3 regions of the Alicyclobacillus fodiniaquatilis genome follow, and region 3 is predicted to be linked to each of the others. Evidence: riboswitches for the same ligand, from Rfam matches in the RefSeq annotation. Region 3 holds a riboswitch; each other region holds the start of a gene.
The links. Region 3 has a riboswitch for ZMP and ZTP ahead of ACFSB2_RS14405 (serine hydroxymethyltransferase). Riboswitches for the same ligand answer to the same signal wherever they lie in the genome.

Region 1 (7,677 bases), on a different contig from region 3:
ACAAAATTGATGCTAAAAACCGCTTCGCCAAGCAGTTTATCGCACCAGCGTTGAAAGCAAATGCGCTTTACGAAGGGAAATATCCACTGGCTTCGGCGTTGTCACGTCCTTTGATCGCGCAATTGTTGGTGGAAGTCGCGGCGGCAGAAGGGGCGGTTGCCGTCGCGCACGGTTGTACGGGAAAAGGCAACGACCAGGTGCGGTTTGAGGTGTCCATCAAGGCGTTGGCGCCAGATTTAAAAGTGGTGGCGCCGGTCAGAGAATGGGGCTTTACCCGGGATGAAGAGATCCGGTATGCGGACGAACACAATGTGCCCATTCCGGTCAATCTCGATAATCCGTACAGCATTGACGCCAATCTGTGGGGACGTGCCATCGAGTGCGGCGTGTTGGAAGATCCATGGCAGGCTGCGCCGGAAGGGGCGTTTGAGTGGACTGTCGCGCCAGAGGCTGCGCCAGATGTCGCTGAGGATGTGCTGATTGCCTTTGAGCAAGGGGTTCCGGTTGCGTTGAACGGTCAAACGCTACCGTTGGAGACGTTGATTCATCAGTTGAACAGCATTTGCGGCAAGCACGGCGTCGGCCGGATCGATCACGTCGAAAATCGGCTTGTCGGCATCAAATCGCGTGAAGTGTACGAATCGCCGGCTGCGCGCGTTTTGATCACGGCGCACCAAGAATTGGAGCATCTCACACTGACACGCGAGGTGCTGCAGTACAAGATGGGCTTGGAACTGGAATATAGCAAGCTGATTTACAACGGTCTCTGGTTCTCGCCGCTCAAGCAGGCGTTCGACGCATTTATCGATCAAACACAGACGCATGTCACAGGCACTGTGCGTGTCAAGCTGTACAAGGGTCAAGCCCAAGTGACTGGCCGTCAATCTCCATATTCCCTGTACCGCCACGATCTCGCCACGTACACGACGGGGGATTCGTTTGATCACATGGCTGCGGTTGGATTCATCTCCCTGTGGGGCTTGCCGACGACTGTCCATGCAACCCTGCATGCGCAAGGGACGAGTGAAACAGCGATGGATGACCTGGGTGTTTCCGTCATTGCGGCAGGGGAAGAGAGTATCGTATGAAGCTCTGGGGAGGCCGTTTTGGCGAAGACACAGACGACTTGGTGCTGAAATACACGGCTTCCATTTCGTTTGACAACCGACTTGCTGCCTACGATTTGGCCGGATCCATCGCGCACGCCCGCATGCTTGCGGCGTGCGGGATCATCTCGGCTGCTGAAGGACGCGAGATCATCGACGGTTTGACAGCGTTGGCGCAGGATATCGAAGCAGGGAAGATTGAATTTCGTCTCGACGATGAAGATATCCACATGAATGTCGAACGACTTTTGACGGAACGTATCGGGCCAGTGGCGGGCAAGTTACATACAGGAAGAAGCCGCAATGACCAAGTTGCCTTGGACATGCACTTGTTTGTCCGGGACGTCTGCGGTGAGACTCTCGATGCCATCAAAACGTTGCAACAAGCGCTCACGACACAGGCGGAACAGCATTTTGAGGTCATCATCCCTGGTTTTACCCATTTGCAAAGAGCGCAACCCGTCTTGTTGGCACATCATTTTTTGGCGTATGTATGGATGTTGGAACGCGATAAGCAGCGGTTTCAAACGCTGTTGGCGCATGCGGATATGATGCCGCTGGGCGCGGGCGCCCTGGCTGGGACCACATTCCCAATCGACCGACAGATGGTCGCGGACGAGCTTGGCTTTACGCAATTGTACGAAAATTCGTTGGATGCTGTATCTGACCGGGATTATCTCTTGGAACTGCTGTTTGCCTCGTCGACCATCATGACGCATTTGTCTCGTTTGTCAGAAGAGTTGGTGCTGTGGTCGACGGAGGAGTTTGGCTGGATCGAACTGGCGGATCGGTATGCGACGGGTTCGAGCATGATGCCACAGAAGAAAAACCCAGATGTGCCGGAGTTGATTCGGGGCAAGACGGGGCGTGTGTATGGCCATTTGCTGGGTTTATTTACGGTGTTAAAGGGACTTCCTTTAGCCTACAACAAAGATTTGCAAGAAGACAAAGAGGGCGCCTTTGACACCGTCGACACGGTCATACCGGCACTTCATTTGATGGCGGGGACGATTTCGAGCATGCAAATCCGGACGGATCGACTGGAAGCGGCATTCGCCCACGATTTTTCCAATGCCACGGACTTGGCTGACCATCTCGTGCGCTTGGGCGTGCCATTTCGCGAAGCGCACGCCATTGTCGGCGAGTGGGTGCAGACTGCCATTGGGCGGCGAACGAACCTCGCTGGTTTGCCTCTGGCTTTCTTGCAGGAAAAAGTCGCTGCAATCGGTGAAGACGTCTATGATATCCTGTCGCCCTCATCGGTTGTGCGCGCCCGCCAATCGCGGGGCGGAACTGCGCCTTCTGCGGTCCAATTGCAGCTGGCGTTGGCAAAAGAACGCTGCGGCTTGGCTTGAAGTCTGTGGAATAAATCGGAATTTTGTAGCACGGGCTTTTCGATCCCTGTCATGTGCGGTATGATAGGCAAAATAGAGAGAGGTACCGCAACTGTAAGGAGTGGAGACCGTGCTCATTGTACAAAAATATGGCGGCACATCAGTCGGCACGACGGAGCGAATCCGGGCGGTTGCCGAGCGTGTGCGCAGAACTGTGGCCAAAGGGGATCAGTGCGTCGTCGTGGTTTCGGCGATGGGGCATAGTACAGATGCTTTGGTGACATTGGCAAGTGAGCTTGTGGATAAGCCCGCTGACCGGGAGATGGACAGTCTCTTGGCGACAGGAGAACAGGTGTCTGCAAGTCTGTTGGCCATGCGTTTGATTCACATTGGCTGTCCTGCGATGTCCTTGACGGGGTGGCAGGCAGGGATTGAGACAGAGGCGGTGCATAAAAACGCCCGCATCACGTCGATTGACACAAACGCGTTGAAGACATTGTTGGAACAAGGAATTACACCGATTGTAACTGGTTTTCAAGGGATTGCAGCAGGCCAGATTACAACGCTTGGACGCGGCGGTTCCGATACGTCGGCGGTGGCGCTGGCGGCTGCGCTCGAAGCGGACGCGTGTGAAATTTATACGGATGTCGATGGGGTTTATACGACAGATCCGCGTGTGGTGCGGCAAGCGAAGAAGCTGGACTATGTCACATACGATGAAATGCTGGAGTTGGCCAACCTCGGCGCACAGGTTTTGCACCCGCGCGCGGTTGAAAATGCCAAGCATTTTTCGGTGCGGTTAATCGTTCGTTCGAGTTTTTCAGAGGAGGATGGAACACAAGTCGTGTCTATGATGGAGAATCAAATGGAAGAGCGTCAGGTCGTTACAGGCATCGCATTTGAACGTCAGGTGGCGCGGATTGCGGTCATTGGTGTGCCGACAAAGCAGCACGGGTTGGCATCCATCTTCTCGAAGCTTGCAGAACACGGCGTCAATGTCGACGTCATTGTCCAAAGTGTGGTCAGTGAGGCTGCGGTCGATGTCGCATTCACGGTAAATGAGGCAGACATCGACAAAGCGGTTGAAGTCGTTGAAACATTGCGGAACGGGCTTCATTTCGAGCGGATCGAAAGCGCGGCTGAGTTGGCGAAAGTGTCGATTGTCGGGGCAGGCATGATCAGCAATCCTGGTGTTGCCGCACAGATGTTTGTCACGCTGCGCGACACAGATATTCATGTGCAGATGGTCAGCACTTCGGAAATCAAGGTGTCTTGCGTGATTCCTGCAGGTGATGTGGAGGCGGCCGTACAGGCATTGCATCGCACGTTTGTTGAAGCGGAGAGGGAAGCTGATCTCACGGTGACGGAATCTTAATGCGAAACCAGCCAGTTTTGTGTATGCGAACTGGCTGGTTTGGGTTTCGGTTGCTGTATTGGAATGTTCAGTATAGAATATATTTTGGCTCTTCTACTTGACGCATGTATACAACCTCTTCTATCCTGAAAATAAAGTTGATACCTGTGCGTGCGCCATCCGCGATGCCTCGATTGACTGACATTTTCATGATTCTGCTGGTGTGGGATGCATCACGCATGGCGGTCTATCCTGAAAATAAATTCGGTGGTCTGGCAGTGCGCTGTTTGCGCGCTTTCCATCGACATGGATGGTTGCGGTTCTGAAACGTTGTAACTGTAAATGGCGTTGTCGTAGGACGTGTAAAACCATGAAATCACCAATAAAACGTTGCATGACTGGCGGATAGTGGACCATACCACAGGGGAGTGCGACGTGTTGCGATGCCGGCCGCCTGGGCGCTTTGATTTGGTTCAAAGTGTCCTGGTGGCTTTTTTGTAGGCTGTTTTTTGAACAAGGGGGAAGCATGGATGTTCCGCATATTGGTCACAGACGATATTGCTAAGAGTGGGATTGAAGTATTGGAAGGTGTTCCAGACGTACAGGTCGACGTGCAAACAAATCTATCGGAAACGGAGCTGCTAGAAGCCATTGCAGAGGCGGATGCGCTTGTCGTTCGTTCACAGACCATGGTGAATGAAGCGGTCATTGCAGCCGGCAAACGCCTAAAAGTGATTGGCCGCGCAGGTGTGGGCGTGGACAATATCGATTTGGAGGCTGCGACAAAACAAGGCGTGCTGGTCATCAATGCGCCGGACGGCAACACCATCGCTGCGGCTGAGCACACGTTCGCCATGATGATCAGTTTGGCGCGGCATATCCCAGCGGCGAATCGGGACTTGCTCGGCGGGAAATGGAACCGCAAGCGTTGGGTGGGTGTTGAATTGCGTGGCAAGACACTCGCTGTGCTGGGCATGGGCAGAATCGGCACAGAAGTGGCGAAACGCGCGAAAGTGTTCGGCATGCAAGTGCTTGGTTTTGATCCATTTTTGACAGAGGAACGCGCAAACAGCTTGGGTGTTGTCAAGGCAAGTATTGACGAGGCGGTCGCTGGCGCCGATTTTATCACGGTTCATACACCGTTGACGAAGGAGACGCACCACCTGATTGGCAGAGAGCGGCTGTCGCTGGTAAAACCAACAGTTCGCATTGTCAACTGCGCGCGCGGCGGCATCATTGATGAACAGGCCCTATGTGAAGCTTTGGCGGAAGAACGCGTTGCAGGCGCGGCGTTGGATGTGTTCGAGTCGGAGCCCTTACTGGAAGATCATCCTTTGCGTCAATTTGAAAATGTCATTCTGACGCCACATCTCGGCGCTTCGACGGTGGAGGCGCAAGAAAACGTGGCGATTCAGGTCGCAGAGCAAGTGATTCACGTGCTCATGGACGAACCGTTTGAGCATGCGGTCAATCTACCGAGTTTGAATGCGCAGCAGAAGGCGCAATTGGCGCCCTATCTTGTGCTTGCGGAAAAACTGGGCCTGTTCGCGGCGCATATTGCGCAAGGCGCGCCTTCGGAAATGACCGTCACGTACACTGGCGATGCTGCGGGACGAGATGGCGGCTATTTGACCAGAACGGTGCTCAAGGGGCTATTCGGATTTCAATACAGCGACGATATCAACTATGTCAACGCGCTCACATTTGCGGAAGAAGCAGGGCTGCGCGTCAAGGAAGTGCGCGAGTCGCGCGGACTTGTCTACACGAATGAAATTTCCATCTCGTTCGTCACAGAAAATGGGACGCATCGGGTAGGCGGCACATTATATCATGAATCTGGTCCGCGTTTAGTCGAGTTGGATGGCTATGCAATCGACATGCCGATTGAAGGCAATTTGCTGTTTACGCGCCACGTGGATAAACCCGGAATGATCGGACACATTGGCACATGCCTCGGCAATTTGCGCATCAACATCGCGGGCATGCAGGTCGGTCGCCGGGAGAGCGGCGGCGAAGCCGTGATGCTGTTGACGGTAGACAGGGCATTGTCGAGCGATGTCATCGCCGAGATCGCGAAGGTAGATGGTATTTCCATGGTGCGGGCAATCGAACTGTGAGGAGGGAATGACATGCACCGGATAGATAATTTTAACGCGGGCCCAGCTGCTTTGCCTTTGCCTGTGCTGGAACAGATTCAACGGGAGATAACCGATTACAACTATACGGGCATGAGCGTGTTTGAACTCAGTCATCGCAGTGACACATATGAGTCGATTCAAGCGAAGACGGAAGCGCGCTTGCGCGAGTTGCTGTCGATTCCGGATGGCTACCGTGTGCTCTTCCTTCAAGGTGGCGCCAGCTTGCAATTTGCCATGATTCCGATGAATTTCTTGGGGCGTGATCAAACTGCGGCTTATGTGCTGACTGGCGTGTGGTCGGAAAAGGCGGTGAAAGAGGCGCAGCAGTTTGGCGCAGTGCGCTGCGACGAGCAGGCAAAAGCGGGCGGTTACCGAACCATTCCGGCACACCTGGATGTGGGTTTGTTGGAAGGTGCGGCTTATGCGCATATTACATCCAACAACACAATTTATGGCACACAATGGTCCTCGTTCCCCAAGGTGAACGTTCCTTTGATTGCGGATATGTCGAGTGATATTTTATCGCGTCCGATCCCGGTGCAGGATTTTTCCTTGATTTATGCGGGCGCGCAAAAGAATTTGGGGCCTGCTGGACTGACAGTGGTCATTGTGCGCGAAGAACTGTTGGCCAAGGCGAATCAGCATGTCCCGACTATGCTGGATTACAACGTCCATGCCAAAAACAATTCTATGTACAACACACCGCCGACATTCTCTGTGTATGTGATGGGCCTTGTGTTGGAGTGGATTGCGGAGCAGGGCGGAGTCACTGCCATCGAAAGACAAAATGCAGCAAAAGCGGCATCGATTTACTCGGTCATTGACGAACACCCGGAATTCTACGTAGGACATGCGGAAGTTGCTGCTCGGTCTGCGATGAATCTGACTTTCCGCCTGCGGGATGAAGCGTTGGAGAAAAAATTCCTCGCAGAGGCGAAGGCGAAAGTATTTGTCGGTGTGAAAGGGCACCGCTCGGTTGGCGGGTGTCGCGTATCGCTGTACAATGCTGTGCCAGCGGCGGCTGCGCATCGGTTTGCCGAGTTTATGCAGGCATTCGCGCGTCAACATCAGTGAGTGTTTGTCGTGCCAAGGTGATATAACTGGAGGCGGGTTGATTGTTTAACACGGTTTTATTTGATATTGATGGTGTCATGTTGAGCGAAGAGCGCTATTTTGACGCATCGGCTTTGACCATCTATGAATTGCTCGGCAGTCCGCGTTTTCTTGGGGCAGATGTGGGCCAACCAGGAATATCGATGACACCTGACGACGAGCAGATTCAAGCGGTTCGATCCGCCGTCTTCCAGCGTGATCAAGTGCTGGAGCGGTTGAAGAACGTGGGTGTCAACGCCAATTGGGATATGGTGTATTTGGGCTTCGTGGCTGAATTTGCGGCATTGTTGGGTCAACTGCCCCGCACGGAGTCGGTCGCCAAAGCGGTTGAAGCGGCGCTCCGAGACGGCTGGACGGCGGATGCGTTGTGTCAACTGGGTGCACTGATACGGGAGAACATTGGGTCAACACGTGTCGCTTGGCAGGCGTATGATGACGTTTTTGGCAGAGCGACGTCGCGTGACGAACTGTTTGCCATTGCGCGCGCTTTACTGCGAGAAGTAGCGCCGGAAGCAGACGAGCAGAGTCTGTGGGCGTTGGGCCGCGATACGTTCCAGGAGTGGTACCTCGGCGATGAATACAGTGGACAAAGCATTGGCAAACAAGGCTTTTTGGCGAGTGAACAGCCGCTT
Region 2 (7,677 bases), on a different contig from region 3:
TGCTGATAACCGTAACCACGTCGGCGACCATAAAGGAGGCATAGAAACCGACACCAAACTGGCCAATGATTTCATGCCCGTCTTTCACTTCATTTTCATTTTTAAAAGCGAGAGAACCACTTTGGGCGATGACACCCAGATTGTTTTCGAGTTCCTCTTTGGTCATCCCAATCCCAGTATCACAAATGGTCAATGTTCGGTTGGCCTTATCTGCGGTCACCTTGATATAGTAGTTCGCTTTATCAAAATCCAGTGACGGATCACTTAATGCTTTGTAGTACATTTTGTCGATCGCGTCGCTGGCGTTTGAGATCAATTCCCGCAAGAAAATTTCACGATTTGAGTAGATGGAATGAATCATCATTTCTAACATGCGTTTAGATTCCGCTTTAAATGGCGTTTTTTCCATAGGGACATCTCCTTTCGAACATATCAGCGTACATTTAGCGGCTTTGCGATGTATGCACCAGATATTTTAGCACTCAACAACACAGAGTGCTAACGCTATTTACAATTTCTTCACCTCGTGGGGTGGTGACCATAATTCATCTGTTTGCGAGTAGATTTGCAACGATGAATAAAAACCAAATATGCAAGGGATAAAATGTATAGAAGAATTGTTTCAGACTCTTCCCTCGTTTACCGCTGTAGGCCAATATGAACGGGAGCGCGATGATCATGATCCACTGGTAATTCTGGTAGAACAGGTGCTGAAGCGTGAATCCGCCCAATCCTGCCATCACCAATATTGCGGCACAATAGATCGTGTAAAAGATCGTAAACCTTCCGCGATGATTTCTGAACATATACATAAAAATACCAAGCACGATAAAGATGACGGATCCCTGACACGTTAAAATATTGGGCATCAACCCGTTTACCAAATACGCACCGGAAGTCGATATCTTTTCAAGCCACGTGCTGAGTGCAAAACTGAAGATTTGTATCAGCCAAAAACAAGTCCATAGAACAATTTTCTTGCTTGTAGCCATTTTGGCTTTTGTCAGGGTAATCAGAATGGCCAACAGAAGAAATGTTGCAAAAATGTTATCTGCAATGCGGGTCTGGGTGTGTGAAAAGCACATCTGTATGACAAAACTACCAGCAGCCATCATTACAGAACCAATATAGAGTCGGAACAAATATTTTTTTGTATTTCTTGTATGCACGAGCCCCTGAACAACACAGAACATGAATATAGGGATGGCAATTCTACCGAACCATCCAAAAACGACTGGAAAAGTGTGCGGAAAACTTCCTTGCAGATGATCCGCCAACATGGCGACCAGTGCAATGACTTTCAAAGCAAAGGTGCTGAACTTTAGTCGTGATTCGTTTCTGCTATCTTTTAATACGCGCACTCTGAATGACTCCTTTACTGTTCCTCATCTCGGTCCATATTTTATTGGAACAAGCTTACAAGATGAGAAACAGCACCTGAACAGTAGCTGAATTCTGTTCAGGTCGTGTCACTATAAGGGATCAGAAGGATTAGCGTTGAGCTCGCGCAACAACTGCTCCAAGTGGAACAAACGGCGCACGACGGGTTCAGCTGAGCAATCGCCAGTTGTATAGGCGGCATCGGCGAACAAAATGTGCTCGACGTCTGTATCCGGCGTGATCGACACGTTCTTCTGTTTGACGGCGTCCGGTTCAGAAAGTCGCGTCGCGTTGAGCGCAAGCATCTGGCATGCAGATGCCAATTTACTTGTCGCGCTCGGATAAGGTTGACGTAGGGCCACGGCCAGCGCGCGGGCGCCAGTCGTAATGGAGGCATACAGCGCAAGTCGATGGCGCACGCGAGGGCTATACCCCCATATCAATGGTCTTGCAAGTGGCTTTGTCACCAGCGCGAGTTGACGGAACTGGTTGTCCAAGGTGCGTGTCAATGTGTCGAGATCCGGCTCCCCGTCCGCGTTGGTCAGTCGTTTTGCGGCAGTGTCAAGCAGCTCCCTAAACGCGTTAAGGAAGTTGTTGCGCGCGACTCGAACCGTGTCGCGCGTGGAAAGAGGAACCACCGCGAGCGCCACCACGAAGCCAATCACTGCGCCAATGGAGGTTTCCTCCAGTCGCAACACCAATAGCCCTGCGGAGAATTCGTGTAGCACGCTATAGAGCTGACCAATCATAATCGTGATGAAAAAGATCATATAGGCATAAGAAACGCGAACCAGATAGAAGCCGCAGAAAATGCTGGCGACGACCACGATCAGCACCCACGCGGTATGGCCTGCGGTCAACTCTGCCAACCCGATGGAAGCAATAAGCCCGACGAAGGTGCCTAAAACTCGGTAAACGCCTTTGAGGAAAGTCTCGGTGCGCGTGGCGGTGCCAGTGAACATGACGAACGCCGCAATGACAGCCCAATAGTAACGCGTTGGCGATAGCGCCCGTCCAAAGACAATGGCAAGCCCGCCTGCAACGACAACCTGAATGGCTTGACGCGTAGTCAGGTCCAACCGAGCAAACAGGTTCCATCGCGCGCCACGAGCTGGCACATCCTTCGCCACGGCCGGCGATCCCGGCAGATTGCCCAACGCCAAGCCGACAACAGGTTGGAACTCGTCGATGAGTGCTTCATCCATCACAATCCCTGTCTGCACAGAGGTGAACGCCGCTTGGGCCAACCGGATAAACTCAAGCGCAGCTTCTGCAAACAACCGCGCCGCAGATAACCCGCGTCGGCCATCCTCGGTCGACATCGGGCACACTTGCTCCACAGTCTTCATCAGATCATGCGCGGCCTGACGCGCACCCGCATCGTCACGGTGCGCCAACCGTTCGGCAACCAGGGCGGCGGCAGATGTCACGACCGTGTCGCGCTGAGCGAGCATCTCAGCATAGGCGGCTAACTGGTCCAACACGTGCTCTGCGTCGATCAAGCGGCGGCGCAACGCGGGAGCCGACTGGTTCGGCGGCAACGCGCCTGGCTCTGCCGACCAAGCCTCCACCATCAGTGCGGCTTCTGCCAGCCGCACTTGCTGCGCGTGCAACCGCCGACATAACCGCTCCCGCCGGCGCGTATCCGACGCGCGGAGGAACTCTGCGCAGACCCAGGCCATGGCGCGCGCATTTGCACCGAAAGCGAGGACCGTTTGACGCAACGCGCGCGTCGGGTTGGTTCGCAGCACCGTGATCGACAAAAGCAACACCCAGGCTGACGCCACGATGACAGAGACAAGCAGCCTTGGCACCATCTCCAGCGTCGCATTGGTGAATGCTGCAAAAAAGTATCCCATCCATCCCATGAAGCCATAGAAAAAGTACGGCACGCCAAATCGCCGCACGATCACGGCCGCAAACATGACCACCACAAATACCGCGAGCATCAGGTCTGTGTGACCGTCCATCGCGCCACCTGCCAACATGCCGATGCCAACGGCTACCGGAAAGAACGCCGCGTTGCGCACCTTTGCCCACACGCCAGTTCCTGACAGGGACATGGTGCCCATCATGGCCACCACAGCGCCCAGCAACATCGCGATAACGATGCCACTCGGGCCTGCATGCGTCGCACTCGCAACCTCATACTCCACGCCCAACGTACTTGCCACAGCCACCGCAACAGCCAGGGCTGTATGCAACCGGGTCAAACCCGGATCAGACGCCAAAATTCGATCCCACATATCAGCCAACCACACACAGCGCCATGCAAATTGCTTCAAAGCCGCTCACCCCACGGTAATCCTCTAATCGCTGACGATGACATCCCATCATCCCCTATCGCAAAAATCTGTAACCGGCAATAGAAAACAAGCAGATGTTCAATTGCCATCTGTTACGTCAATGCATATCCATGCGGCATGCAAAACACAAATGCCGAGTGTTGAGGTGCATCATGGTGACTATGCCATATATATTTCTCGCTTTTGTCCTTCAGGGACAAAAATCCAATCGTCGCAGCTTTGACGATGAGTGTCTTTCGTGGCTTGATGAATGGGAGATTGAGATGGACAAGGGATTCAATTTGAGTTCGCAAACTACCGTTGACGTTACTGTGTATTTTCATGGTAGCGCAATTTAGATGTATACCGCAACTTTATACGAATAGGTGGAGGTATTATGCACACTGAATCTGGCATTGTGGTGATGGAATGAAAGCATGCCTTTATTTTTAAAGTGAAGTGCAGCTCAGGTATGTTTCCTCTGTTTAAGGAGAAAAAATATACTATAACTTAAGCAAAGTGAGGGATGCCGATATGATGCGATACATGTTTGATATGTATAAGATGAGACTGAGCAGACGGAAAAAACATATCGCTTGGCTGTTTCTCTGCGTGTGGACATATTTCCTCATAAGTGATATTGTAAACGGATACATCTTCTTCGCCGCGCTTGTTTCACTGTTTGCGTTGGAAAACCTGTATTGTGTGACGCACGGCGATTGAAAAATAGCGGCAGTACCTGTTGTGACATTGTAAAATCGCATGATTTTGCATATCTCGAAATCAAACAGGGGGGAAATCTCATGCAGAATAAGCAGGGAATCATCAGCGTGATCGTCGTGATTATCGCGATTTTTGTCTTGATTTCGACGCATCACATTCGCCTTGGTTCATTTACAGCTGCTAAGCCGAATTCAAGCACGAATGTGATTACGCCAGTCCCTAGCGGATCAAACAAGTAAAGGGGCATCTCCAATGCTTATCATTTAATGATGGAACAAGCGAAGACCCGCAAAAGCCATCACCATGCCATATTCGTCAGCAGCCCGGATGACTTCCGCGTCTCTCAAAGAGTGTCCAGCTTGAACTACATATTTGACACCACTTTGGCTCGCTCGATCCAAATTGTCTCTAAATGGGATATAGGCATCCGAAGCATATGCCACCCCCTGAAGTCCTTTTAACCATTCCTTTGTTTCGAGGCGAGAAAGACGATGAGGAATCTCATCGAAGTTGTTCTCCCATTCACGAATCTCGGGCAAAGTCAGCTCTTCACATGTCCACTGATCAATTGCGTTATTCCGCGCGGGTCGCCCAATCCCTTTGTGAAACTTCATGTTCAGCGCGATGGGGTGTTGCCGCAGATACCAGTTGTCCGCCTTGTTAGCGGCTAACCTTGTACAATGTATTCGAGACTGTTGTCCTGCTCCGACGCCGATGGTTTGTCCATCCAGCGCAAAGCATACTGAATTAGATTGCGTGTACTTCAGTGTAATGGCTGCAAGGAGCAGATCCCGCTTTGCTGACTCTGGAATGGACGCTTTTGTGGTCACCACATTTTGCAATATCTCTTCCGTAATGGTCGCATTGTTGCGTTCCTGCTCTATCTTAATGCCAAATACCGTACGCTGCTCAATCGGATTGGGTTCGTAATTGGGATCGATTTCAAGGATGAGGTAGTTGCCGTTCTTCTTGGTTTTCAGTATTTCTAGCGCGTCATTATCATAGCCTGGGGCAACAACGAGATCCGATACTTCTCGTTTCAACAGCCGGGCGACGGATACGTCAACACGGTCACTCAACGCGGCGCAATCCCCAAACGAAGACATCCGGTCTGTGCCTCTCGCTCTTGCATACGCAACCGCCAACGGAGACAGCTCCAAATCCTCTACAAAATAGGATTTTTTCAGATTGCCGCTCAATGGGCTATAGACCGCTGCCCCCGCAGGGCTGACATGCTTAAACGAAGCAGCCGCAGGCAAGCTTAGCGATTTCCGCAGTTCGCGCGCTAATTGAAAAGCATTTAATGCATCGAGCATATTAACCAGACTGGGCTCACCGTTTAGAATTTTGATAGGCGCCGAGCCCTCATACATCATTTTCGCAGACATCTGATGTGGATTCATGCCATAGCGTAGCCGTAGTTCTTCCATGCAGTTGGAAGCCCCTTTCACCAAAAATTTTAGCCCAGGCGAACGGCTACGTCAGGCTATGTGCTCCATTGTGGTACTCCACTTTGATTCGCCAGTCACACATAGTCACAAGTTGATTATACGCAATTTTCAATATCCCGTGTCTGCTTTTGGACGAATCCCCTTCATGTGCTTCGTCTTTATTCACATAAATCTCTGAATTTCGCGTTCATTTTCAAATATAACTTTCTCCAAATAAGGCTTTCCTCCAGAGAGCCTCGCCCCCACGACAAGGGATGACTTGGCCCGTGCGTAAAATTCGGGCTCCAACGTCGGCGGCACTTGTACTTTGTAGATATGCCGACGTTCATCCACCGTACGAACCCTTTGTACACAAGACAGTGGCCATTCATGAACCGTGACTCGTTCTTCTACCGGTTAAAGATACTAAAGTAAGCGGTATCATCTGACGGCGAAACATGACGAGGTTGATATCAATGCTTATAACTGTTTAAACTCAATGTAAGCTTCTGCCGCAAAGTTCTTCACAACTTAAACGTGTTCTTAATGATTTCAGCAACTTCAAAGGCACTTAGGTTTGTATTGTTGATCTTCAGATAGTTATCCCTTTTGATTTCGCCATCGCTTAAGGAGGCGTACGAAATGCCAAGATTAAAGAAAATTATAAACATTTATGCGGTGACTGAGGTTACTATCGTTGCATTTGCTTATACGTGGTGCATCGCTCTTGTCGATATATACCAAACAAGCGATCAATCCGGAAGATTGCTGTATTGGTATATTATCGCATATTTCGCTTTTATATTGTTTACTAGGTCAACCATTGAAGTGATTGTAATGAATATATTGTCAATCGTGAGCCTTCCTTTTGTATTTCTCCTGCCACAAATACAAGAAGCGGGTCCATACATGCTTGAAGGAGAACCATACATACAGGTATTTGGAACTTTACTTGCACTGTGTATTCAACTCCCGCTATACTATTTCGTCATCAGACCCCTTCGAAGAAAATGGGTTCGATCCCGCAGCAGAGAATATCGTCTTATTGCTGTGCTTTTTACGCTTGTTTTCGTAGCGACCATCTTCGTGCTAGTTTGACTTGGAAAGCCCGCCTTTGTACTGTGGCGATTTATGCTACACTGCGATAGTACATACTGGAGCTTTGCATGCTGTAAGGAGATTGTGATGAATGATGAATTTGGTGTCTTGGAATGTCAACGGTTTAAGGGCCTGCGTCAATAAAGGGTTTCTCGAATATTTCAATCATATCAATGCGGACATATTCTGCCTACAAGAGATAAAACTGCAGGAAGGGCAAATTCACCTGGAACTCGGAGAAGAATATAAGTTGTTCTGGAATTACGCCCAGAAGAAGGGGTATTCCGGAACCGCGATATTTACGCGAATCAACCCACTTTCGGTGCGTTACGGTTTGGAAGAGGAGACAGAGCCTGAAGGGCGGATCATTACACTTGAATTTGAGGCCTTCTATCTTGTGACTGTCTATACGCCCAATGCAAAGCGTGATCTGTCCAGGCTGCCATATCGACTGGAATGGGAAGACCGGTTTCGAAACTATCTGCTGGAGCTTGACGCTCGAAAGCCTGTGATCATTTGCGGTGATTTGAACGTTGCCCATCAGGAAATTGACATTAAAAATGCGAAAAGCAACCGTGGCAATTCCGGCTTTACAGACGAAGAGCGGGAGAAGATGACGCTGCTCCTCGAAACCGGCTTCACGGACTCTTTCAGATTTCTTTATCCTGAACGAACCGACGCCTATTCCTGGTGGTCGAATATGCCGAAAGTGAGAGAGCGAAACGTGGGGTGGCGGATCGACTATTTCCTCGTTTCTTCGA
Region 3 (7,677 bases):
CTTGCTGTCAAACAAGGGGACACGCTGTTTATTCCTGCGGCAGTGGCGAAAGTCGGCTTTGAAAGCGCCGATGGTGACTTAGAAATCATCATGTGTTTCCCCCCTGCGTCTTAATCTCGATAAGAAGGTGCTAACAGATGCATAAAGAAGGGTTTGTCCAAGTTGAAGGCGGGCGTGTCTGGTATCAGATGTCCGGTGACGTCACCAAGACGCCGCTGGTCGTCCTGCACGGCGGTCCCGGCAGTGCCCACCTCTCCATGAGGCCCCTTTCTGCCTTAGCGGATGAACGGCCCGTGATTCTGTATGATCAGTTGGGTTGTGGGCAATCAGACAGGCCCACAGATAAATCCTTATGGCGGATAGATAGATTTGTGCGCGAACTGGCGACGCTGCGCACGGCGCTCGATTTGGAGAAAGTGCATCTGCTCGGTCACTCCTGGGGCACGATGCTGTTGGCCGACTATCTTTTAACCGAACCAGAAGGTGTAAAGAGCGCAGTATTTTCGAGTCCTTGCCTCAGCGCGCCTCGCTGGATGGCAGACGCCATGCGTTATCGCCGCGATTTGCCAGAGGAGATTCAAAACATCCTCAACGCGTGTGAGGCAAGTGGAGATACGGATTCCGCCGCATACAAGGAAGCGTCGAAAGCGTACATGAATAAGCACGTCTGCCGGATCGAAATCCCAGCAGAACAGCGCCAAGCGCGTAATGCTGCTTTTGGCGCAGCGGTGTACAACACGATGTGGGGGCCATCGGAGTTTTTTGCGACTGGCAATCTCAAGGATTATGACCGAACAAGCCGGTTGCCTGAAATCGACGTGCCCGCGCTGTTTACTTGTGGTCATTACGACGAAGCCTCGCCCGACTCCACGAGATATTACCATTCGCTCGTGCCGGGATCGCGCTTTCACGTGTTTTCGAATAGCGCGCACATGCCTCAAGTGGAACAGACGGATGAGTACATTCGCGTGATACGGACGTTTCTGCAGGATGTTGAAGCGTGATCGCATGGGTCAGAAGGTAAAGTAGCAACCATCCGCGGTAAACAAGCGCGTGCCGGGAAGGCTGCACGCGCTTGTTTGTGGTTATTGCTGCGGCAGGGACACATCAAGGTTCCAGGGGCCATTGAAAAAAAGGTGGCCAATGCCACCCCCTTTTCAACATCACACAAAACACCGATGATTGAACAATTGCCTACTCGGACAGGTGCGCTTCCAAAAACCAAAGATCCTTGTCCAACTGGCGTGACACTTCGGTGAAGAGGTCTGATGTATCCGGATCTTCATCGGCAGTTGTTACAACCGCCTCACGCGCGCTGTTTGCAACTACAGCCCAACGGTCTACCAGTGCACTCATAACTGACGAATCTTTCGTCGTCTCCAGTGCCCAAACCGGCAACGAAGTTTGCGCGGCAATGGTTTGCACAGGAGCACCTGCGATGCCACCCAGCGCGGTGACTCGTTCAGCTACGGTGTCCGTCAATTCGAAAAGATGTCCAGCCAATTCATCAAACAACTCGTGGTACGCGATGAAATGTGGCCCCCGCACATTCCAGTGCGCCACCTTCGTCTGTATCAAAAGGTCAGTGAGATCTACCACGTGTTTATTGAGTATTTCCGCCATACGTCGCTTTACGTCATCGGGTAAATTGTTGCGTATTTTTCTCAATTCGGACATTGGAATCCCCTCGCTCTTCAAAATTAACCCTGCAGGTCACATATTATAAACAACTGAAATATGAGGATAGTATGCCCCAAAGCACCCTTGTTTCCGATCAGATGTCGCTGTATGATAAAAATAACTGCATACCACGATGCGTGACTGGCGGAACGTGGAAAACCACAGGGGAGCGCATGGTGATTCGCCGACCGCCTGGGCAAGAGGTATTTGAGAAACTCAAATACCTCTTTGTTTTTCTCCCTCATTTTGGTGAAAAACAAGTGTGCAACACACACGCAAAGGCGGTGCTTTTATGTTAGGCGAATTGAAACAAGCCATTTCCATGCACGATCCTGAGGTCGCTGCGCTGATTGCAGCAGAAGATGTGCGTCAACAGCAGACGATTTGTTTGATTCCTTCGGAGAACTACGCCTCCAAGTATGTCCTGGCTGCTTTGGCCACATCGTTTACCAACAAATATTCTGAGGGTTACCCCTACCGCTGGCAAGACGGCGACAAAGTGGCCCGCAACGGTCGTTACTATCAAGGGCAGGCGAACACCGATGCACTTGAACATTTGGCGATGCAAAGAGCCTTGGATTTATTTACGCCAAATCCGGAACGCTATCACGCCAATGTGCAGCCGCTCAGCGGCTCGCCAGCAAATCTTGCTGTGTTGAACGCTTGCCTCGAACCCGGTGACACGTTCATGGGCTTGAGCCTCCAACACGGCGGCCATCTCACACACGGGCACAATGTCAGTGTCACGGGGCGCTACTATCAGGCAGTCCACTACCATTTGAACGATGATGAAGTCATCAATTATGCGGAAGTCCGCGCACTGGCTGAAAAACATCGGCCAAAATTGATCTTCTGCGGCGCGACGGCCTATCCGCTCATCATCGATTTTGCGCAACTTGGCGAGATCGCCAAAGCTGTCGGCGCATTGTTGGTCGCCGATGTCTCGCACATCAACGGCCTGTGTATTGCCGGGCAACATCCACATCCGTTCCCGCACGCTGATGTCCTGACCACCACGACCCACAAAATGCTGCGTGGACCGCGGGCGGGCTTGATTATCTGCCGCAAGGAATTGGGTGAAGCGATAGATCGGTCTGTGTTCCCTGGCCTCCAAGGCGGCCCGCATATGAACACGATTACGTCCATGGCCATCGCGCTGCAAGAGGCGGCAACAGAAAGCTACCAAGCATATGCGGCGCAAATTGTGAAGAATGCCAAACGTCTAGCGCAGACGCTGCAACAAGCCGGGTTTCGATTGGTCGGCGGCGGCACGGAAAACCATCTTCTCCTGATTGACGCTGTGCAAAGCGCAGAGAACGTTCGCTCCAAGAGCGGCGGCTACTTGGCTGCTCGTTTAGAAAAAGCGGGCATCATCGTCAACAAAAATACATTGCCCGGGGATGACAAGCCTTGGTTGCCGACAGGAATCCGCATCGGCACACCAGCAGTGACCACACTTGGCATGGTGGAGCAGGATATGGACGTCATCGCGAACTGGATAACACGGGTAGCTGGTTGTAAAGACGATGATGGAACACTGCTCACTGTCAAACAGGAAGTAGAATCGTTCATGGCAGCGCGAGAGATTCCGGAGGCCTTTGCCCAGTCATAAGGTGACTGGGCACGCCGGATCCTAGTGGCGCGCGCCATCTGGGGAGGAGTTTAACCCATGAGTCAGACTGTGCGCGAGACAGATCTCTATCCGCCCATCAAGCGTTATCTGGAAGCGCGCGGCTACACCGTGCGCGGCGAAGTCCGCGATTGTGACGTGGTGGCGGTGCGGGGGGATGATGTCATCGTGATCGAACTGAAACGGCACTTTTCCAGTGCGGTGCTGATTCAGGCGATTGCGCGCCAGCAGCTGACAGATTCGGTTTACATCGCGATGCCGCGGCCGCAGGGACGCGGTATGAAAGGCAAGTGGCGCGGGATCCGGCGTCTGTTGCGTCGACTGGAATTGGGCCTCATTTTTGTCGATATGTCCAGTGCGCGAACGAAGGTCTCCATCGCATTGCACCCGGAGCCGTACGAACACAAACGCACTCGCCAAGGGCGGCGCGCCCTGCTGGCCGAATTTCACGAACGATCCGGCGATTACAACCTTGGTGGCAGCACGCGCCGCCCCTTGGTGACGGCCTACCGAGAACAAGCCATTCAAATCGCGCGCCATCTGCAGACAAATGGCACTCAGTCCCCCGCAGCGCTGCGCGCGAAGGGGACAAGTACCAGAACAACGAGTATCCTCTACCGCAACGTGTATGGTTGGTTTGTTCGCGAAGGGCGCGGCCAGTATGGGCTGAGCGATAAAGGGGCGCGCGAGTTGAAATGGTTTGATGAAGTCGTGACACATGACGAACAATAGCGCCTGTCCGAGATGGGGCAACCACCAGCAGATTCAAACATCTGCCGGTCGATCACGCCTCCGCTCAGACGCTTTATTCATACTGCTCAGCGATTGAAGAAAGCAGCGCACATCAGCCCGAAGTAAGTGGGCACCTCGTAGGAGAGAAACTCCACATCGCGCAGCGCGCGCGGAATGGCCCCAGCAAGAATGAGTGATTGCCAGATGCCATCCGGTTTGGCGTCATTGACAAATTGCTCATCAAACGACATCATGCCTTCCAAATCACAGGTTCGGATGAGTTCCACAACCTGCGCATCCAACTTGGCGGCCGCTTCATGATACCCGTACGGCCCCTTTGCATCGTGGGCATGTGCCCAATCACAGCTGGCAATCAGCCCCACACGCTTCCCTGACGCTGACACAGCCTGCGCCATCGCGGCGCCAAAGCGCAGATGCGCCTCATAGCTGACATGACGTGATGGCGTCACAACGACAATCGGCACGTCCGGCATGAAATACAAAGGCACGATGGCGCCCCAGTCCAGCGGCAGACAAGAGAGCGGCCCTTCACTTGTCGCAAAGTTCAGCACGCCGACCGCCAGTCCTTCTGCCCGTGCACGCTCAGCCATCGCACTGGCCAGTTCCCTATCCACTGCCCTGTCCATGACCACTTTGCCACCATGCTCGGCCAACTCCCCATACATGTGCTCACTGTTGGCGATGGAAAATTGGCCATCCACCCGCGTGCCATGGGGTGTCAACAAAATGATGGTATCCGGTTTCGCGCCCCGCATATGCGCACCTAAGTGTTCCATACTGTGGCGTGTACGCTCCATCAAAGCGACGTTTTGCTGCGAAAGTTCAGCAATGATTTCCGAGCCATGCGGCGTGATACAGGCAAAAACAAATGGATTCATCAAACGTGTCCCCTATCTTGAATATGTAGTCAGTACCTTGGCGCTGGCCATCACACATGGCAAATATCCTGAAACTGTCTAACAGGTACAGTGACCAGCATCCCCCATGCTGATACACACAAGTTTGTAGAAGCCCGAAACAGATGAGCAAACGTGATATGATATAGCCAGACAACTTACGAAAATCCTGCCATTCATCTTGTCACGATAGGAGACCGCCATGCTTAAATTGATGTTGTTCTATCTCATCTGGCGCATTACGGGCAACCCCATCTTGGCAATCATTGTGCTTCTGGTGATTTACTATGTGGTGGATCGCCGATATATTGGCCTGCTGCCCAGTGTGACCGCACCATTTCGGCGCTGGTCGCGCATGTCCTATTTGCGTAAACAGTTACAGATAAATCCGTATGACGCGCCTGTGAAACAGGATTTGGCCAGCGCGTATATCACTGCGAAACAATACAGAAAAGCATTGCAACTGTTAGAAGAACTGCCGCCTGCCATGCAGACGTCCGCTGAAGTTCTGTACAATATCGGCTTGTGCCACTTGGCGCAGGGCGATACCGCCACAGGTGAGCAACTCGTTTTGCAGGCGTTGGCGCAAAATGATCAACTGCGCTTCGGCGAACCTTATCTAAGTTTGGCCACCGCCTTTGCCGAGACGAACCCGCAGAAGGCTATGGAGTATTTGCAAGCATTCCATACGCAAAACACTTCATCATGTGAATCATATTACCGCAAAGCGACCATTCACGCGCAATTGGGAGATAAGTTGGCGGCGATAGATGATTGGCACCGCTGTATAGAAACGTATCAATTTCTGCCCAACTTCCGCAAACGCAAGGAACGGCGCTGGGCAGTAAAGGCTCGGTTGAGGTTGTGGGTGACACGTAGGTGAGGAGGCATACATTACCACATGCGGGCACCGCACACGCCGTGCCCGCATCAAACCGTTGCTGCTCAAAATCCTAATCCGTCACCCTGTTCTTCAGGTGCGATAATCCCCGTTGATACGCACATAGTCGTAGCTCAAATCACAGCCCCAACCAGTCGCGCTGGCGTCGCCGTCACCGAGCGAAATCTCAATCACGATGTCCCGTTCATGGAGAATGCGACTGGCTGCCTCTTCATCAAACTGAATCGGCTCACCGTGTTCCATCAGCGCAATATGCCCTTGGTCGCTGGTAAAAGCAATCGATACTTTGGCCGGATCAAACGGCGCGCCAGCATAACCCATGGCCGCCAATATGCGCCCCCAGTTTGCATCCTCGCCGAAAAAGGCGGTTTTGACCAAGCTCGAATTGAGCACGGCCTTGGCCAATTTCCGCGCATCTGCGCGACTCGCTGCCCCAGTGACGCGCGCCTCCAGCAATTTGGACGCCCCTTCCCCGTCTGTGACAATCTGCTTGGCGAGGAATGTGCACACAAAGCGGAAGGCATCGCGGAAGGCGGGGAATTCAGCGTGATCGACCGTCAAAGGTTCGTTGCCAGCTTGGCCGTTGGCCAATACCAGCACGGTGTCGTTCGTGCTGGTGTCCCCGTCGACGGAGATCATGTTAAACGTGTCTTCCACCGTCGCTTGCAGCAACTGTTGCAACGCGGCTGGTTCCATCTGCGCATCTGTCGTGATAAAACCGAGCATCGTCGCCATATTGGGATGAATCATGCCCGAACCCTTGGCCATGCCGCCAATGGTCACCGTCTTTTGGTCGATCACGACCGATACCGCAACCTGTTTCACAAATGTATCGGTGGTCATGATCGCTTCCGCCGCCGCCGATGCGTTTGCAGCCTCGCTGCCCAGTTCTGCGCTGGCTGCTTGAATGCCCGTACAAACCTGTTCGATGGGCAACGGCACGCCGATGACGCCCGTGGATGCCACCAACACCTCATCTGCTGCGAGGCGCAGGCGGTTCGCTGTGGTTTCGCACATTTGCACAGCGTGCTCCATACCGACCGCACCTGTGCAGGCGTTCGCATTGCCACTGTTAATGATGACAGCGCGCGCCATTGGTTGGCGCAGCACCTTTTGTTGTGTGCACAGCACCGGAGCCGCCTTGACCACATTGGTCGTGAACACTGCCCCCACATGAGCGGGCGCTTCACTATATATCAAAGCGACGTCTTTTCCTTGTTTCTTGATACCCGCACTTACGCCAGCTGCCTGAAATCCGACAGGAGCGGTTATGCCGCCTTCTCGTCTCTCCACCCGTGTTTCCCCTCCTGATGACTGGCCAGTAGATCACGCCGCTTGACCATGTTCCACGATTACGCTTAAGATTTTATCAAAAAATACAGCAAATATAGTGGGATGTTTGTGAATTTGGATACAAAGATGTTTGGTATCTGCAGATTCTGCTTACAAGACCCGCTTTGTTCCGATAAATTGAGGATGATGATACAGCATGGACCCCAGCCAAAGAGAATTTTGGACCACATATATTGCCAAAGCCCAGTTGGATCTGTCCATTGCGGCGTATACGAAAGTTCCCCGCACATGGCGTGAACACGATTATGTGCCGGATTTCAATAAATTTTATTTTGTCATCGAAGGCGAAGGTTACTTAAAAATCGGTGAGCAGCAATTTTATCCCAAGCCCGGTCAACTGTATCTACTTCCGGCTGGCGTGATCCAATCCTATGCCACCATCAATCAAAATACGTTCGGCAAGTATTGGTGTCACTTCAGTGCAAAAGTGGAAGACTCGCATCTATTCCGCCTCATCAAAACAC

Region 1: it holds a riboswitch for ZMP and ZTP, as region 3 does, so the genes downstream of both, serA (phosphoglycerate dehydrogenase) here and ACFSB2_RS14405 (serine hydroxymethyltransferase) in region 3, are expected to answer to the same signal.
Region 2: it holds a riboswitch for ZMP and ZTP, as region 3 does, so the genes downstream of both, ACFSB2_RS23615 (phosphoribosylaminoimidazolecarboxamide formyltransferase) here and ACFSB2_RS14405 (serine hydroxymethyltransferase) in region 3, are expected to answer to the same signal.

What each region holds. Positions count from the first base shown of each region.
Region 1 covers NZ_JBHUCX010000092.1:162,746-170,422, reverse strand. Annotated here, with positions in the region: gene ACFSB2_RS22225 (argininosuccinate synthase) at 1-1,088, shown strand, start outside; gene argH (argininosuccinate lyase) at 1,085-2,461, shown strand; gene ACFSB2_RS22215 (aspartate kinase) at 2,571-3,815, shown strand; ZMP/ZTP riboswitch at 4,179-4,261, shown strand; gene serA (phosphoglycerate dehydrogenase) at 4,325-5,911, shown strand; gene serC (3-phosphoserine/phosphohydroxythreonine transaminase) at 5,924-7,006, shown strand; gene ACFSB2_RS22200 (HAD family hydrolase) at 7,048-7,677, shown strand, end outside.
Region 2 covers NZ_JBHUCX010000097.1:4,259-11,935, reverse strand. Annotated here, with positions in the region: gene htpG (molecular chaperone HtpG) at 1-409, opposite strand, end outside; gene ACFSB2_RS23630 (TraX family protein) at 546-1,361, opposite strand; gene ACFSB2_RS23625 (FUSC family protein) at 1,473-3,665, opposite strand; gene ACFSB2_RS23620 (hypothetical protein) at 4,469-4,627, shown strand; gene ACFSB2_RS23615 (phosphoribosylaminoimidazolecarboxamide formyltransferase) at 4,652-5,818, opposite strand; ZMP/ZTP riboswitch at 5,844-5,927, opposite strand; gene ACFSB2_RS23610 (hypothetical protein) at 6,461-6,916, shown strand; gene ACFSB2_RS23605 (exodeoxyribonuclease III) at 7,011-7,677, shown strand, end outside.
Region 3 covers NZ_JBHUCX010000035.1:234,090-241,766, forward strand. Annotated here, with positions in the region: gene ACFSB2_RS14390 (type I phosphomannose isomerase catalytic subunit) at 1-114, shown strand, start outside; gene ACFSB2_RS14395 (proline iminopeptidase-family hydrolase) at 138-1,004, shown strand; gene dps (DNA starvation/stationary phase protection protein Dps) at 1,195-1,677, opposite strand; ZMP/ZTP riboswitch at 1,808-1,885, shown strand; gene ACFSB2_RS14405 (serine hydroxymethyltransferase) at 1,973-3,292, shown strand; gene ACFSB2_RS14410 (DUF2161 family putative PD-(D/E)XK-type phosphodiesterase) at 3,350-4,042, shown strand; gene ACFSB2_RS14415 (DODA-type extradiol aromatic ring-opening family dioxygenase) at 4,129-4,941, opposite strand; gene ACFSB2_RS14420 (tetratricopeptide repeat protein) at 5,162-5,842, shown strand; gene argJ (bifunctional glutamate N-acetyltransferase/amino-acid acetyltransferase ArgJ) at 5,933-7,153, opposite strand; gene ACFSB2_RS14430 (AraC family transcriptional regulator) at 7,350-7,677, shown strand, end outside.